DNA from 3 places in the Streptomyces sp. NPDC001194 genome. Region 1 is predicted to be linked to each of the others. Evidence: predicted binding sites of a transcription regulator. Region 1 holds the regulator's gene; each other region holds the start of a gene.
What was found. The regulator HrcA, encoded in region 1, represses chaperone genes, less so after heat shock. The targets are predictions, from matches to a motif close to TTNGCACTCNGNNNNNCNGAGTGCNAA.
Positions count from the first base shown of each region.

Region 2: a site for HrcA is predicted at 2,683-2,709, ahead of groES (co-chaperone GroES). Genes of this name have one in related genera too.
Region 3: a site for HrcA is predicted at 3,687-3,713, ahead of groL (chaperonin GroEL). Genes of this name have one in related genera too.

Region 1 is NZ_JBIAXU010000002.1:153,568-159,175, forward strand. It holds gene hemW (radical SAM family heme chaperone HemW) at 1-1,213, shown strand, start outside; gene ACFY1T_RS05395 (DUF3097 domain-containing protein) at 1,317-2,114, opposite strand; gene ACFY1T_RS05400 (MBL fold metallo-hydrolase) at 2,143-2,868, opposite strand; gene hrcA (heat-inducible transcriptional repressor HrcA) at 3,024-4,040, shown strand; gene dnaJ (molecular chaperone DnaJ) at 4,041-5,180, shown strand; gene ACFY1T_RS05415 (nitronate monooxygenase) at 5,328-5,608, shown strand, end outside.
Region 2 is NZ_JBIAXU010000001.1:655,894-661,501, forward strand. It holds gene ACFY1T_RS03065 (ester cyclase) at 1-417, shown strand, start outside; gene groL (chaperonin GroEL) at 487-2,118, opposite strand; gene groES (co-chaperone GroES) at 2,228-2,536, opposite strand; gene ACFY1T_RS03080 (response regulator transcription factor) at 2,816-3,499, shown strand; gene ACFY1T_RS03085 (sensor histidine kinase) at 3,489-4,964, shown strand; gene ACFY1T_RS03090 (LCP family protein) at 5,022-5,608, shown strand, end outside.
Region 3 is NZ_JBIAXU010000013.1:107,309-112,916, reverse strand. It holds gene ACFY1T_RS24270 (serine/threonine-protein kinase) at 1-1,101, shown strand, start outside; gene ACFY1T_RS24265 (phosphoribosylanthranilate isomerase) at 1,124-1,723, opposite strand; gene groL (chaperonin GroEL) at 1,869-3,491, opposite strand; gene ACFY1T_RS24255 (cold-shock protein) at 3,845-4,048, opposite strand; gene ACFY1T_RS24250 (MoaD/ThiS family protein) at 4,432-4,710, opposite strand; gene thrC (threonine synthase) at 4,745-5,608, opposite strand, start outside.

The sequences.
Region 1 (5,608 bases):
CGGTGAACCCATGCCCGAAGACGGCTCGCTGCCGTCGCATGCCCTGGCGGGTGCCGGGGACCGGCCGCTCGGGTTCTACCTGCACGTCCCGTACTGCGCCACGCGGTGCGGGTACTGCGACTTCAACACGTACACCGCGACCGAGCTGCGCGGCACCGGCGGCGTGCTCGCCTCCCGGGAGAACTACGCCGACACCCTGATCGACGAGGTCCGCCTCGCCCGCAAGGTGCTCGGCGACGACCCGCGGGCCGTGCGGACGGTGTTCGTGGGCGGCGGCACGCCCACGCTGCTGCCCGCCGCGGACCTCGTACGGATGCTCGCGGCGATCCGGGACGAGTTCGGGCTCGCCGAGGACGCCGAGGTCACCACGGAGGCCAATCCGGAGTCGGTGAACCCGGAGTACCTGGCGGAGCTGCGGGCGGGCGGCTTCAACCGGGTCTCCTTCGGCATGCAGAGCGCGAAGCAGCACGTCCTGAAGGTGCTCGACCGCACGCACACCCCGGGCCGGCCGGAGGCGTGCGTCGCGGAGGCGCGCGCGGCGGGCTTCGACCACGTGAACCTGGACCTGATCTACGGCACGCCGGGGGAGACCGACGAGGACTGGCGCGCGTCCCTGGCCGCCGCGCTCGGGGCCGGCCCGGACCACATCAGCGCGTACGCGCTGATCGTGGAGGAGGGCACTCAGCTGGCACGGCGGATCCGGCGGGGCGAGGTCCCGATGACGGACGACGACGTGCACGCCGACCGGTACCTGATCGCGGACTCGGTGATGGCCGAGGCCGGGTACGACTGGTACGAGGTCTCGAACTGGGCCACCTCGGAGGCGGGCCGCTGCCTGCACAACGAGCTGTACTGGCGCGGCGCCGACTGGTGGGGCGCCGGCCCCGGCGCCCACTCGCACGTCGGCGGGGTCCGCTGGTGGAACGTGAAGCACCCGGGCGCCTACGCCGCCGCCCTCGCGGAGGGCCGCTCCCCGGGCGCCGGCCGCGAACTCCTCTCCGAGGAGGACCGCCGGGTGGAGCGGATCCTGCTGGAGCTCCGCCTGGTGGACGGCGTCCCGCTGTCCCTGCTGGCCCCGGCCGGCCTCGCGGCCTCCCGCCGCGCCCTCGCCGACGGCCTCCTGGAAGCCGCCCCGTACGAGGCGGGCCGCGCCGTGCTGACCCTCCGCGGCCGCCTCCTGGCCGACGCGGTGGTCCGCGACCTGGTGGACTGACCCCTCGGAGGAGTGAATCCGTACGCGCTCCGCCGCGGCCGGGCCGTCTCTTGCGGATCTTGCCCGGCCCGCGCCGCCCGGCAAAGGATCCGAAAGAGACGACCTAGCCCGTGACGAAGTCGATCAGCTCCTCCACCCGCCCCAGCAGGACCGGCTCCAGGTCCTTGTAGGACCTCACGCGGGACAGGACGTGCTGCCAGGCGGCGCCGGTGTTCTGCGGCCAGCCCAGCGCCCTGCAGACGCCCGTCTTCCAGTCCTGGCCCGGCGGGATCACCGGCCACGCGGCGATGCCCAGCGCGGACGGCTTCACCGCCTGCCAGACGTCCACGTACGGGTGGCCGACGACCAGGACGTCCGACGAGGTCACCGACGCCGCGATGCGGGACTCCTTCGAACCCGGGACCAGGTGGTCCACCAGGACGCCGAGGCGGGCGTCGGCCGTCGGGGCGAAGTCCGCGACCACCGCGGGGAGGTCGTCGACGCCCTCCAGGTACTCCACCACCACGCCCTCGATCCGCAGGTCGTCACCCCAGACCCGCTCCACCAGTTCCGCGTCGTGCCGGCCCTCCACGTAGATCCGCCCGGCGCGCGCCACGCGGGCGCGCGCCCCCGGGACGGCGACCGAGCCCGATGCCGTACGCAAGGGGGCCGCGGGCGCCCGTGAGGGGCGGGTCAGGGTCACCACGGCGCCCTCCAGCAGGAACCCCCGCGGCTCCAGCGGGAACACCCGCCGCTTGCCGAAGCGGTCCTCCAGGGTCACCGTGCCCGCCTCGCAGGCCACCACCGCGCCGCAGAAGTCCGTACCCGCCACCTCGACCACGAGGTCGGTGTCCGCCGGCACCTCCGGCACCGGCTTGGGGCGCTTCCACTGCGGGGTCAGGTCGGGGGAGTACTCGCGCATCCGGCCGAGAGTAGGAGAGAGCGCGGGCTCACGGGCCCGACACGCCGAACCGCCGTGCGAGTGTGTCGCGTTGCTCACGGAGGAAGTCCGCGGAGACCACCGCTCCGTGACCCGGCACGTACAGTGCGTCGTCCCCGCCCAGCGACAGCAGCCGGTCGATCGCCGCCGGCCAGCGCGCCGGCAGCGCGTCGCTGCCCGCCTGGGGCTCCCCCGACTCCTCGACCAGGTCCCCGCAGAACACCGTCTCGCGCTCGCCCGGCACGAACACCGCCAGGTCGTACGGGGAATGGCCGGGCCCGACGTTGGCCAGCAGCGCCTGCACCCCGCCCAGCTCCAGCGTCCATTCGCCCGACACGGAGTGGCGCGGCACCACCAGCAGGTCCACCGCCTCGGCGGCCTCGGCCTCCGCGAGCCCGTGCGCGACCGCGCCGGCGCGCAGCTCCTCCCGGCCCGCCGACAGCTCCGCGTCCAGCCCGACGGCTCCGTACACCTCCGCCCCGGCGAACGCCGCGACGCCCAGTACGTGATCGAAATGGCCGTGCGTGAATGCGATATGCGTCACGCGCCGGCCGGTCAGCCGCTCCGCCTCGGCCCGCAGCTGCGCCCCTTCGCGCACGCACGAGCCCGGATCGATCAGGAGCACCGACTCGTCCCCCACCACCAGTCCCACCGTGCAATCCCACACCGGGAGCCGTCGCCGTCCGGTCCGCCCGGTCAGCCGCTCCCAGCCCGCCTCTTCCCAACGCACGTCCATGCCGCGACGCTACCTTGGCGGGCCGCCCTTGCCAGGGGCTGACTACCCGGCCGTACACTGGCCGGGGGATCTCTGGCACTCGAACGCCCGGAGTGCCAACGAAGCAGATCAAACCGACCACGACACGCGACGACGACCAGCTGGAGGTGTGCGCGATGCTCAGCGAACGCAGACTCGAGGTGCTGCGCGCCATCGTCCAGGACTACGTCGGGACGGAGGAGCCGGTCGGCTCCAAGGCGCTCACCGAGCGGCACCGGCTCGGCGTCTCGCCCGCCACCGTGCGCAACGACATGGCCGTGCTGGAGGACGAGGGCTACATCGCCCAGCCCCACACCAGCGCCGGCCGGATCCCCACGGACAAGGGCTACCGGCTCTTCGTCGACAGGCTGGCGGGGGTCAAACCGCTGTCGACGCCCGAGCGCCGGGCCATCCAGAACTTCCTCGACGGCGCCGTCGACCTCGACGACGTCGTCGGCCGCACCGTGCGGCTGCTCGCGCAGCTCACGCGGCAGGTCGCGGTCGTCCAGTACCCGAGCCTGACCCGGTCCACGGTCCGGCACGTCGAGCTGCTGTCGCTGGCTCCGGCCCGGCTCATGCTCGTGCTGATCACCGACACGGGCCGGGTCGAGCAGCGGCTCGTCGACTGCCAGACGCCGTTCGGCGAGACCTCGCTCGCCGATCTGCGGGCGCGGCTCAACAGCCGGGTCGTCGGGCGCCGGTTCACCGACGTGCCGCAGCTGGTGCAGGACCTGCCGGAGTCCTTCGAACCGGAGGACCGCGGCACGGTGTCGACCGTGCTCTCGACCCTGCTCGAGACGCTGGTCGAGGAGGCCGAGGAGCGGCTGATGATCGGCGGAACCGCCAATCTCACGCGCTTCGGACACGATTTTCCCCTGACGATCAGGCCGGTGCTCGAAGCGCTGGAGGAGCAGGTCGTGCTCCTCAAGCTGCTGGGCGAGGCCAACGAGTCGGGAATGGCCGTACGGATCGGGCATGAGAATGCCTACGAGGGACTGAACTCCACGTCCGTCGTCTCGGTCGGCTACGGTTCGGGCGGCGAGACAGTCGCCAAACTCGGCGTGGTCGGACCGACCCGCATGGACTACCCCGGAACGATGGGAGCGGTACGCGCAGTGGCACGTTACGTCGGACAGATCCTGGCGGAGTCGTAAGTGGCCACGGACTACTACGCCGTTCTCGGCGTGCGCCGCGACGCATCCCAGGACGAGATCAAGAAGGCCTTCCGCCGCCTCGCGCGTGAACTCCACCCGGACGTGAATCCGGACCCGAAGACGCAGGAGCGCTTCAAGGAGATCAACGCGGCGTACGAGGTGCTCTCGGACCCGCAGAAGAAGCAGGTCTACGACCTCGGCGGCGACCCGCTGTCCTCATCGGGCGGCGGCGCGGGCGCGGGCGGCTTCGGTGCGGGCGGCTTCGGAAACTTCTCCGACATCATGGACGCCTTCTTCGGCCAGGCCTCGCAGCGCGGACCGCGCTCGCGGACCCGCCGCGGCCAGGACGCCATGATCCGCCTCGACCTGGAGCTGGACGAGGCCGCCTTCGGCACGACCAAGGACATCCAGGTCGACACGGCCGTCGTCTGCACCACCTGCTCCGGCGAGGGCGCCGCCCCCGGCACCTCGGCGCAGACGTGTGACATGTGCCGTGGTCGCGGTGAGGTGTCGCAGGTCACCCGGTCCTTCCTGGGCCAGGTCATGACCTCGCGCCCCTGCCCCCAGTGCCAGGGCTTCGGCACCGTGGTCCCGACCCCGTGCCACGAGTGCGCGGGCGACGGCCGGGTCCGCTCCCGCCGCAGCCTCACGGTCAAGATCCCGGCCGGCGTCGAGAACGGCACCCGGATCCAGCTCGCGGGCGAGGGCGAGGTCGGCCCCGGCGGCGGCCCCGCCGGCGACCTGTACGTGGAGATCCACGAGCTGTCGCACCCGACCTTCCAGCGGCGCGGGGACGACCTGCACTGCACGGTGACCATCCCCATGACGGCCGCGGCCCTGGGCACCAAATGCCCGCTGGAGACCCTGGACGGCATGGAGGAGATCGACATCCGCCCCGGCACCGGGTCCGGCCAGTCGATCCCGCTGCACGGGCGCGGCGTCACGCACCTGCGCGGCGGCGGCCGCGGCGACCTGATCGTCCACGTCGAGGTCACCACCCCCGGCAAGCTGGACGCCCAGCAGGAGGAGCTGCTGCGCCAGCTCGCCAAGCTGCGCGGCGAGGAGCGGCCCATGGGTCAGTTCGCGCCGGGTCAGCAGGGCCTGTTCAGCCGCCTGAAGGACGCCTTCAACGGCCGCTGACCGGCCTGCCGGCACACGTACGAGCCCGGTCCGGGGATGCCCCGGACCGGGCTCGCCGCATCGATCCGGACGCCGCAGGGGAAGCGGACTATGCCAGGCGAATGCCGTGATTTAGCCCGCTGAGCGGGACATGGCACGATGCAGTCCATGTCCTCCGCACCGTACGGTCTCTCCCCCCACCCGATCGTGCAGGCTCCCATGGCGGGCGGCGCCTCCTGCCCGCCGCTCGCCGCCGCCGTCTGCGAGGCGGGCGCCCTGGGCTTCCTGGCCGGCGGCTACAAGACCGCCGACGGCATGTACCAGGAGATCAAACAACTGCGTGCGCTCACCCGGCGCCCGTTCGGCGTGAACCTCTTCATGCCGCAGACCGGGTACGTGGACCAGGCCGCCGTGGAGGCGTACCGCGGGCAGCTGGCCGGCGAGGCCAG
Region 2 (5,608 bases), on a different contig from region 1:
GTCGTCCGCGACGAGCACCTCAACGCGCTGCTCGCGAACCGCATGTACGAAGAGGTCGCGATGAAGGGCGACATGTCCGTGATCGACGAGATCTTCGCGGCGGACTACCGGGACCACGACATCAGCCGGCCCGAGGACAAGGTCGGCCGCGACGGCATCCGCGAGGACGTGCAGATGTGGCGCGGCGCCTTCGACATCACCTTCACGCGGGACGCCCAGATGGCCCAGGAGGACTACGTCACCACGATGTGGACCTTCAAGGGCAAGCACAAGGGCGAGTTCATGGGGATCGCACCGACCGGCAAGGACTGCACGATGACCGGCACGACGGTCTTCCGGTGCGAGGACGGAATGATCAAGGAAGGCTGGTGGCACTACGACGCCATGCGCCTGATGAGGGAACTGGGCGCGATGTGACGGCACCCCGCTCGCGGGAAGGCCCCGTTCCGCCGATGCGGAACGGGGCCTTCTCGATGTGGGGCGCGATCAGTGGCTGTGGCCGTGACCGCCGTGGCCGTGACCGGCGTCGCCCTCGTCCTCGGCCGGCTTCTCGACGACCAGGGTCTCGGTCGTGAGCAGCAGGGAGGCGATGGAAGCGGCGTTCTCCAGCGCGGAGCGGGTGACCTTGACCGGGTCGATGACGCCGGCCTTGACCAGGTCGCCGTACTCGCCGGTGGCGGCGTTGAAGCCCTGGCCCTTGTCGAGCTCGGCGACCTTCGAGGTGATGACGTAGCCCTCGAGGCCGGCGTTCTCGGCGATCCAGCGCAGCGGCTCGACGGCGGCGCGGCGCACGACCGCGACACCGGTGGCCTCGTCGCCCGACAGGCCGAGGTTGCCCTCGAGCACCTTCACGGCGTGGACGAGCGCGGAGCCACCGCCGGAGACGATGCCCTCCTCGACCGCGGCGCGGGTCGCCGAGATGGCGTCCTCGAGACGGTGCTTCTTCTCCTTGAGCTCCACCTCGGTGGCGGCGCCGACCTTGATGACGCAGACGCCGCCGGCGAGCTTCGCCAGGCGCTCCTGCAGCTTCTCGCGGTCCCAGTCCGAGTCCGTGGACTCGATCTCGGCCTTGATCTGGTTGACGCGGCCGACGACCTCGTCGTGGCTGCCGCCACCGTCGACGATGGTCGTGTCGTCCTTGGAGATGGTCACGCGGCGCGCGGAACCGAGTACGTCCAGACCGGCCTGGTCGAGCTTGAGGCCGACCTCCTCGGCGATGACGGTGGCACCGGTGAGGGTGGCCATGTCCTGGAGCATCGCCTTGCGGCGGTCGCCGAAGCCGGGGGCCTTGACGGCGACCGCGTTGAAGGTGCCGCGGATCTTGTTGACGACGAGGGTGGAGAGCGCCTCGCCCTCGACGTCCTCGGCGATGATCAGCAGCGGCTTCGAGGCGCCGGCCTGGATGACCTTCTCGAGCAGCGGCAGGAGGTCCTGGATGGAGGAGATCTTGCCCTGGTTGATCAGGATGTACGGGTCGTCGAGGACGGCCTCCATACGCTCCTGGTCGGTGACCATGTACGGCGAGAGGTAGCCCTTGTCGAAGGCCATGCCCTCGGTGAACTCCAGCTCCAGGCCGAAGGCGTTGGACTCCTCGACGGTGATGACACCGTCCTTGCCGACCTTGTCCATCGCCTCGGCGATGAGCTCGCCGACCTGCTGGTCCTGCGCGGAGAGCGCGGCCACGGCGGCGATGTCGGACTTGTCCTCGATCGGACGGGCGGTCGCGAGGAGCTCCTCGGACACGGCCTTGACCGCGGCGTCGATGCCCTTCTTCAGGGCGGCCGGGGAGGCGCCGGCGGCGACGTTGCGCAGGCCCTCGCGGACCAGCGCCTGGGCCAGCACGGTGGCGGTGGTGGTGCCGTCACCCGCGATGTCGTTGGTCTTGGTCGCCACCTCCTTCACGAGCTGCGCGCCCAGGTTCTCGTACGGGTCGTCCAGCTCGACCTCGCGGGCGATGGTGACACCGTCGTTGGTGATGGTGGGGGCGCCGAACTTCTTGTCGATGACGACGTTGCGGCCCTTGGGGCCGATCGTCACCTTCACCGTGTCGGCCAGCTTGTTGACGCCGCGCTCGAGGGCGCGACGGGCGTCCTCGTCGAACTTCAGGATCTTCGCCATGGGAGCGGTTCAGCCCTCTCGAAAACTCGGGTTTAACGAACTGCGCCCCTTGCCGCCCGGCAATCAGCGGGGTGACCAGGGGCGCAGCTCAAAGCAATGCTTCGGTGAATTACTTCTCGATGATCGCGAGCACGTCGCGAGCCGAGAGGACGAGGTACTCCTCGCCGCTGTACTTCACTTCGGTGCCGCCGTACTTGCTGTACAGCACGATGTCGCCGACGCTGACGTCCAGCGGAAGACGCTGGCCGTCCTCGAAGCGGCCCGGGCCCACGGCGAGGACGACGCCCTCCTGGGGCTTCTCCTTCGCGGTGTCCGGGATGACCAGGCCGGAAGCCGTGGTCTGCTCGGCGTCGAGCGGCTGGACCACGATGCGGTCCTCGAGCGGCTTGATGGCAACCTTGGAGCTGGTGGTCGTCACGATCCGACCTCCCCCTTCGGAGATCTCACGGGGCTAACTGTCTGAGGTGGCGACCAGGTGGATCCGTCGTCGCGGGTGCCGGACCTGCCCGTCGCTGTGTTGGCACTCACCGGTGGCGAGTGCCAGGTGCGAGACTATTCCGGCGATTAGCACTCGGTCAAGCGGAGTGCCAACACACGCCACCGGGTCGTCCGGATCGGGGGGCTCCCCGGAGCTCCGCGACCCCCTCCCCGGGCGCCGTCCGGGGCCCCGGGTGGGCGGTATGTGACAGTTGGGGGCGTGCGGATACTCGTGGTCGAAGACGAAGAGGGCCTCGCCGAGTCACTGCGGCGCGGCCTCTGCGCCGACGGGCACTGGGTCGACCTCGCCCACGACGGCCACCGCGGGCTGGAGCTCGCCCGCACCGGCTCCTACGACGCCGTCCTGCTCGACCTGATGCTGCCCGGACTCGGCGGGTACGAGATCTGCGCCCGGCTGCGGGCCGACGGCGACCCCACGCCCGTCCTCATGCTGACCGCCAGGGACGGCGAGCACGACGAGGCCGAAGGCCTCGACTCCGGCGCCGACGACTACCTCACCAAGCCGTTCTCGTTCGTGGTTCTGGCCGCCCGGCTCCGCGCCCTGGCCCGGCGGGCGGCCGCCACCGCCGACCCCCACCCCACCCTCCAGGCCGGCGACCTCGTCCTCGAACCCGCCGGGCGCCGCTGCCGCCGCGGCGCGCAGGACATCGAGCTCACCGCCCGCGAGCTCGGCGTCCTCGCGTGCCTCATGGAGCAGCCCGGCCGGGCCGTCTCCAAGCAGGACATCCTGGACGAGGTCTGGGACACCCCGCACGCCATCGACCCGAACATCGTCGAGGTGTACGTCTCCTCGCTGCGCAAGAAGATCGACGCCCCCTTCGGCCGCCGCTCGATCCTCACCGTCCACGGCACCGGCTACCGCATGGCCCCCGATGGCGGTTAGGGGACGCCCCGCGGGCCGCCCCGGCACGCCGCGCAAGGCACCCCCCGGGACGAGCCGGGGACCGCTGCGCCGGCGGGCCGCACTGGCCGCCGCGCTCGCCATGGCCACCGTGCTCGGGGCCGGCGGGCTCTGGCTGTACACCCTGCTCCGGGCCAACCTCCTCGACAACACCACCGGCCGCACCGAGCTCGCCGCCCGCAAGGTCGCCGCCCAGCTCGGCGGCCACGCCTTCCCCGGCGGGCGGCTGCCCGCGCCGGAGAGCGGGGTGGACCTGGTCCTCGTACGGGACGCGCAGGGGCGGACCGTCGCCTCCACCGGGGACCTCGGGGACGCCCCCGACCTCGGCGGCCTGCGCCCGCCCGCACCGGGCGCGTCCGGTGGGCCCGGCGCCTCCGGCGAGGACTCCCGCTCCGCCGTGCTCCCGCCCGCGCGCCCCGGCGCGGAACGCCGTGCGGTGGTCGCGGTCGAGGCGCCGGGCGGGCACGAGGTGTACGCCGTCACCGTGCTCGGCGACGTGGACGACGCGACCCGCGCCATCGCCCTCGGCCTGCTGGCCGGCGCACCCCCGCTGATCGGCTTCGCGGCGGCCCTCGCCTGGTGGGTGACGGGGCACGCCCTGCGCCCCGTCACCGCGATCCGGACCGAGCTCGCGGCGGTCACCTCCAGCGAGCTGGACCGCCGTGTGCCGGACCCCGGCGGGGCGGACGAGATCGCCCAGCTGGCCCGGACCGTCAACGACACGCTCGACCGGCTGGAGCGGTCCGACGCCCGGCAGCGGCAGTTCACCGCGGACGCCTCGCACGAACTGCGCAACCCGCTGGCCGCGGTCCGCTCCCGGCTGGAGGTGGCGCTGGCCCAGGGCCGCCCCGACCGGGAGTCGGTCGCGGCCGCGCTGGCCGACACCGAGCGGCTCCAGCGCATCGCGGCGGACCTGCTGCTGCTGGCCCGCCTCGACGGCTGCCCCGCGCCCCGGACCGAGCCGGTGGACCTGGCGCTGCTGGCAGCGGAGGACCTGGCCCGGCGCCCGGCCCCCCGGGTTCCGCTGCGGCTGGACGCGCGGGCGCCCGTACCGGCGTCCGGGGATCCGGCGCGGCTGGAGCGGGCGCTGGCCAACCTGGTGGACAACGCGCTGCGGCACGCCCGTACGGGGGTGGTCGTACGGGCGGCCACCGAGCCGGCGCCGCCGGCCGGCGGCTGCGACTGGGCGGTGCTGGAGGTCGAGGACGACGGCCCCGGCATCCCGGCGGCGGACCGCGACCGGGTCTTCGAGCGCTTCGTCCGCCTGGACCCGGACCGCGGGCGCGCGGGCGGCGGTACGGGGCTGGGCCTGGCCATCGTGCGCGAGATCGCCCGCGCGCACGGCGGCGAGGCGCGTGCGCTGCCGTCGGGGGCGGGCGGGGGCGTCCGCCTCGTCCTGCGCGTACCGGTGGCCCGCGACTCCGCAGTCCCGGGCCGGGAGTCCTGAAGGCCCTTTCAGGACCCTCAGGACTCCTTCAGCGCACCTCCCGCACCATCGACTGGCATGAGCGCGCACCGGAGGAAGACCAGCCACCCCGTCCGCCGGCCCCGCCGGGGGCGCCGGCCCCGCCGCATCGCCCGCACCCTGCTCGTGACCGCCTGCGCGCTGGCGGTCACGGCCGCCGCCGGCGCCTGGTACGCGTACCGGGACCTCGCCGGCAGCATCGGCAGCTCCAAGGCCCTGCAGGGGGCCGAGAAGTCGAGGTACGGGGACACCAACATCCTGCTGATGGGCCTGGACAGCCGCCGCGACCAGAACGGCGAGAAGCTGCCGGAGGAGGTCCTCGACGAACTGCACGCCGGCAGCTCCGACATCGGCGGCTACAACGCGAACACGCTGATCCTGCTCCACGTTCCCGGCGACGGCAGCCGGGCGAAGGCCTTCTCGGTCCCGCGCGACGACTACGTCGAGCTGGCCGGCGGCCTGGGGAAGGACAAGATCAAGAAGGCGTACGGGCTGGCGAAGGCCAAGGAGGAGGAGCGGCTCTCGGCCCGGGGGGTCAAGGACCGGCGACAGCTGGAGCGCGAGGGGCGGGAGGCCGGCCGCGCGGCGCAGATCGAGACGGTCCGGAACTTCCTGGGCGTCCCGGT
Region 3 (5,608 bases), on a different contig from region 1:
GGCAGCGCCATCGGCACGCCCCAGTACATGGCCCCCGAACAGGCGCTGGCCGGCGAGACCACGACGGCCACCGATGTCTTCGCGCTCGGCCAGACGGCGGCGTTCGCCGCACTGGGCGAGCCGTTGTACGGAGACGGCCCCTCCGTCAGCGTGCTGTTCCGGATCGTCCACTCCGACCCCGACCTGTCCCGGCTGCCGGAGTCGCTGCGCCCGCTGATCGCCCGGTGCCTGGCAGCCGATCCGGACGACCGCGCCACCCCGGCGGAGATCGTGGCGTGGTGCAGGCAGCGGCTGGGCAAGGACGCGGACGCGGGCGGCGGTCCGGCCGTCTGGCGGGAGGTGGCGGGGCCGGAGCCGGTGGTCCCGGCCCCGGTGCCGCACCCCACCTCCGTACGCACACGGGCCCTGGCACCGGACGCGGCGCCGATGGCCTGGCGGCCGCCGGCCACGCCGCCGCTCACGCCGGAGGAGCAGCGGGTGCGCAGGCGGCGTACCGCTGTGATCGTCGGCGCGGTGGTGACGGTGTCCGCCGTCCTGCTGACCGGGCTGACCTGGAAGGTCATGGACGCGGCGGACCGGGCACGCGAACGGAGCGCGGCCACGCCCTCCGGCCCGTCGAGTGGCGGCAAGGCCACGGGATCCGCCGGGGCAGCGGGAGCCGGCGCATCGGTCGGGGCCGGCGGAGCCGCATCGAGCGCGCCCAAGGCCTCCAAGCCGCCCGCGCCCTTCCCCTACCCCCAGGTCTGGCTGGACGAGAAGAACTCGATCGGCATCAAGGACCCGGTCAAGCGGCAGGACCGCACGGGGGACATCCGCCTGGACTGCGAGAAGAACAGCTGTGAGCTGGTGAGCGACACGAGCGTGTTCGTCCAGCTGTTCGCCGATCCCGGCACCGGCAACCTCGACACGTGCGGCCTCATGACGAGGCCCTCCAATCAGCACACGCTCCCGCTGGCCGCATCGGCGCCCGGCACCGAGATCTGTGTCCGGCACCCCTCGGGGGACATCGCACTGCTCGTGATCCAGACGAAGCCGGTCGTGCGGCTGCCCGATCTGCCCGGCTGGATCACCGCGGACATGACGGTCTGGCGCGCGGCCTGACGGCGGCCCGTCCGCCGGGGAGTCAGCCGCGGGCGGCCTCGATGAAGGCGCGGATCAGGGCGGGGTCCTTCACGCCGCGCTCCCGCTCCACCCCGCTCGACACGTCCACGCCCCAGGCGCCGGTGGTCTCCACGGCCTCCCGTACGTTCGCGGGCGTCAGCCCGCCGGCCAGCAGCCAGCGGCCCTCCGGCGCGGTGAACTCCGCCGAGCCCCAGTTCCACGGCTTGCCGGAGCCGGGGTCGGGCGCGTCCAGCAGCAGCAGGTCCTCCCCGTACTCCCCGCACCGCTCCACGTGCCCGGCGGTGGCCCGCAGCAGGGTCCGGCCCCCGGCGCGCAGCGCCTCGTAGAACTCCGGGCCCTCGTCGCCGTGCAGTTGCACGCCCCGTACGCCGCTCTCCTCGGTCAGACGCCGCACCTCGTCGACCGGCTGCCCGCGGAACACCCCGACGGTCAGCACCGAGTCCGGCACCCGGGCCCCGAGCTCCCGCGCCTCGGCGGCGGCGATCGTACGGGGGCTGCCGGCGGCGAAGACGAACCCGACGGCGTCGGCCCCGGCCGCCACGGCCACGTCGACGTCGGGCCCGGTCTTCAGGCCGCAGATCTTCACGAACAGCTCGTTCATCCCCCCAGTCAACCAAAGCCGTCCGCCAACGGTGAAGGACCGTCTCGTTCATCGCGCGCACGGCTGCCTGAAACGCCCGAGGGCGGCACCCCCCGTGTGGGGAGTGCCGCCCTCGGTCGAAGAACAGCCGATCAGCCGGGGCCGATCAGAAGTCCATGTCACCGCCCGGCATGCCGCCGCCGGCCGGGGCGCCGGCCTTCTCGGGCTTGTCGGCGATGACGGCCTCGGTGGTGAGGAAGAGGGCCGCGATCGACGCCGCGTTCTGCAGCGCGGAGCGGGTGACCTTCGCCGGGTCGATGATGCCCTCGGCGATCATGTCCACGTACTCGCCGGTCGCGGCGTTCAGACCCCAGCCGACCGTCAGGTTGCGGACCTTCTCCACGACGACGCCACCCTCGAGACCACCGTTGACGGCGATCTGCTTGAGCGGGGCCTCCAGGGCGAGCTTCACGGCGTTGGCGCCGGTGGCCTCGTCACCCGTGAGCTCGAGCTTCTCGAAGACCGCGGAGGCCTGGAGCAGGGCCACGCCACCACCGGCGACGATGCCCTCCTCGACGGCCGCCTTCGCGTTGCGAACGGCGTCCTCGATGCGGTGCTTGCGCTCCTTGAGCTCCACCTCGGTCGCGGCACCGGCCTTGATGACGGCCACGCCGCCGGCCAGCTTCGCGAGGCGCTCCTGGAGCTTCTCGCGGTCGTAGTCCGAGTCGGAGTTCTCGATCTCGGCGCGGATCTGGTTGACGCGACCCTGAACCTGGTCGCTGTCACCGGCACCGTCGACGATCGTGGTCTCGTCCTTGGTGATGACGACCTTGCGGGCGCGGCCGAGCAGGTCCAGGCCCGCGTTCTCGAGCTTGAGGCCGACCTCCTCGGAGATGACCGTGCCGCCCGTGAGGATGGCGATGTCGCCGAGCATGGCCTTGCGGCGGTCGCCGAAGCCCGGGGCCTTGACGGCGACGGACTTGAAGGTGCCGCGGATCTTGTTGACGACCAGGGTCGACAGGGCCTCGCCCTCGACGTCCTCGGCGATGATCAGCAGCGGCTTGCCGGACTGCATGACCTTCTCGAGGAGCGGCAGCAGGTCCTTGACCGAGCCGATCTTCGAGTTGACGATCAGGATGTACGGGTCGTCGAGCGACGCCTCCATACGCTCCATGTCGGTGGCGAAGTACGCCGAGATGTAGCCCTTGTCGAAGCGCATGCCCTCGGTGAGCTCGAGCTCCAGACCGAAGGTCTGGGACTCCTCGACCGTGATGACGCCTTCCTTGCCGACCTTGTCCATGGCCTCGGCGATGAGCTCGCCGATCTGGGTGTCGGCGGCGGAGATGGAGGCCGTGGAAGCGATCTGCTCCTTGGTCTCGACATCCTTCGCCTGCTCCAGCAGGGCGCCGGAGACGGCCTCGACGGCCTTCTCGATGCCGCGCTTGAGGGCCATCGGGTTGGCGCCGGCCGCCACGTTGCGCAGGCCCTCGCGGACGAGCGCCTGGGCGAGCACGGTGGCGGTGGTCGTACCGTCGCCCGCGACGTCGTCCGTCTTCTTGGCGACTTCCTTGACCAGCTCGGCGCCGATCTTCTCGTACGGGTCCTCGAGCTCGATCTCCTTGGCGATGGAGACACCATCGTTGGTGATCGTGGGGGCGCCCCACTTCTTCTCAAGGACGACGTTGCGACCCTTGGGGCCAAGGGTGACCTTGACGGCGTCGGCGAGCTGGTTCATCCCGCGCTCGAGACCGCGCCGGGCCTCCTCGTCGAACGCAATGATCTTGGCCATCTGAAGTGGTCCTCCAGGACTGGGGTTCCCCCTGCGCCGTCGGCACGAGGGGAGGGTTGGATTGCTCCGGACCGCGCCCGCGCCCGCGACGGACGGCCTGCGTGCCCGGCGGTTCCTTCCCGCCGGACCCTGCGGGCCTCACCGACCCGGTCCTGTGTAGTAGCACTCTCAGCAGGAGAGTGCTAACGCCAATGATTAGCACTCGACCCCTCCGAGTGCAAGCGGCTTGGGTGAACGTCGACCCGTGCCCGGCCGGGCCCCCGCCCCGCTCCCGGGCAGCACGAAGGGCCCGTACCCCTCCTCTGAGGTCCGGGCCCTGCGTGTGTATGCGTCGGTGGTCGATCGCGCCGGGACTAGACGGCGAGCTTGACCATGTCCGCCTGCGGACCCTTCTGGCCCTGCGAGATCTCGAACTCGACCCGCTGACCCTCTTCAAGGGTGCGGTACCCGTCCATCTGGATGGCGCTGTAGTGGACGAACACATCCGCACCACCGTCGACCGCGATGAAGCCGTAGCCCTTCTCCGCGTTGAACCACTTGACGGTGCCCTGAGCCATGCCTAACTCCCCTATTACTGGCCCTTGCGCAGGACCGCACTTCGCGGTCCCGGGTCAGAACTTGCGCCGGAACGCCTCGACCGGGGCTGAATGTATCCGCACCGCTGCTGTCTGCAACAGGTCAATCCGACGAGAATTCTGGACACGGGGATACATTGAAATAGAGTGAAAAGTTGGCATATTCCCGGGCAACTCGGACCCGGCATATCTCGCCAAAGCCCCATACCGCACTCACACATTGACTCAATGTCAACCATCACGCGACCCGCTCATATGCGGCGGGCAAGTACAGCGGAGGGGACTTCCCCAACTCTACCGCGCCCAACCAAGCAGAATTACCCCCTCCGCTTTTACCGGAGGGGGTAATTCTGGGCTTTCGCGTGTCAGCAGCCGCCCGCGACGGCGGGAATGATCGAGACGCCCGCGCCGTCCGGCGTCACCGCGTCCAGACCGCCCTCGAAGCGCACGTCGTCGTCGTTGACGTAGACGTTCACGAAGCGGCGCAGCTTGCCCTGGTCGTCCAGGACACGGGCGGAGATGCCCGGGTGGTTCGCCTCCAGGGAGGCGATGACCTCGGAGAGGGTCGCACCCTCGGCGGAGACCTCCGCCTGGCCGCCGGTGTAGGTGCGCAGGATGGTGGGGATGCGGACGTTGACGCTCATGGCGCTACTGCCTTTCCGGGGTTCAGAGGAGGGATCAGGCCAGGCCGGCGGCGCGGAACGCGTCCAGGCTCGGGCGGATGGTGGCGGTCTGCCCGCTGTCCGCGGCCACCGCCTCCAGGGTCTTGAGGCCGTCACCGGTGTTGAGGACCACCGTGGTCAGCGCCGGGTCGAGCTGCCCGTTCTCGATGAGCTTCTTCGTCACGCCGACGGTCACGCCGCCCGCGGTCTCGGCGAAGATGCCCTCGGTCTGCGCGAGGATCTTGATGGCCTCGACGACCTGCTCGTCGGTGACGTCCTCGACGTAGCCGCCCGTACGGCGGGCGATGTCCAGGACGTACGGGCCGTCGGCAGGGTTGCCGATGGCCAGCGACTTGGCGATGGTGTTCGGCTTCTGCGGGCGCACCACGTCGTGGCCGGCCTTGAACGCCGTGGAGACCGGGGAGCAGCCCTCGGCCTGCGCACCGAAGATCTTGTACGGCTTGTCCTCGACGAGCCCGAGCTTGATCAGCTCCTGCAGACCCTTGTCGATCTTCGTCAGCTGCGAGCCGGACGCGATCGGGATCACGATCTGGTCGGGCAGCTGCCAGCCGAGCTGCTCGCAGATCTCGTAGGCCAGCGTCTTGGAGCCCTCGCCGTAGTACGGGCGCAGGTTGACGTTGACGAAGCCCCAGCCCTCGCCCAGCGGGTCGCCGATGAGCTCGGAGCAGAAGCGGTTGACGTCGTCGTAGTTGCCCTCGATGCCGACGAGGTCGCCGCCGTACACACCGGCCATGACGACCTTGCCCTGCTCCAGGTCGTGCGGGATGAACACGCAGGAGCGGAAGCCGGCCCGGGCGGCCGCGGCGCCGACGGCGCCGGCCAGGTTGCCGGTGGAGGAGCAGGACAGGGTGGTGAAGCC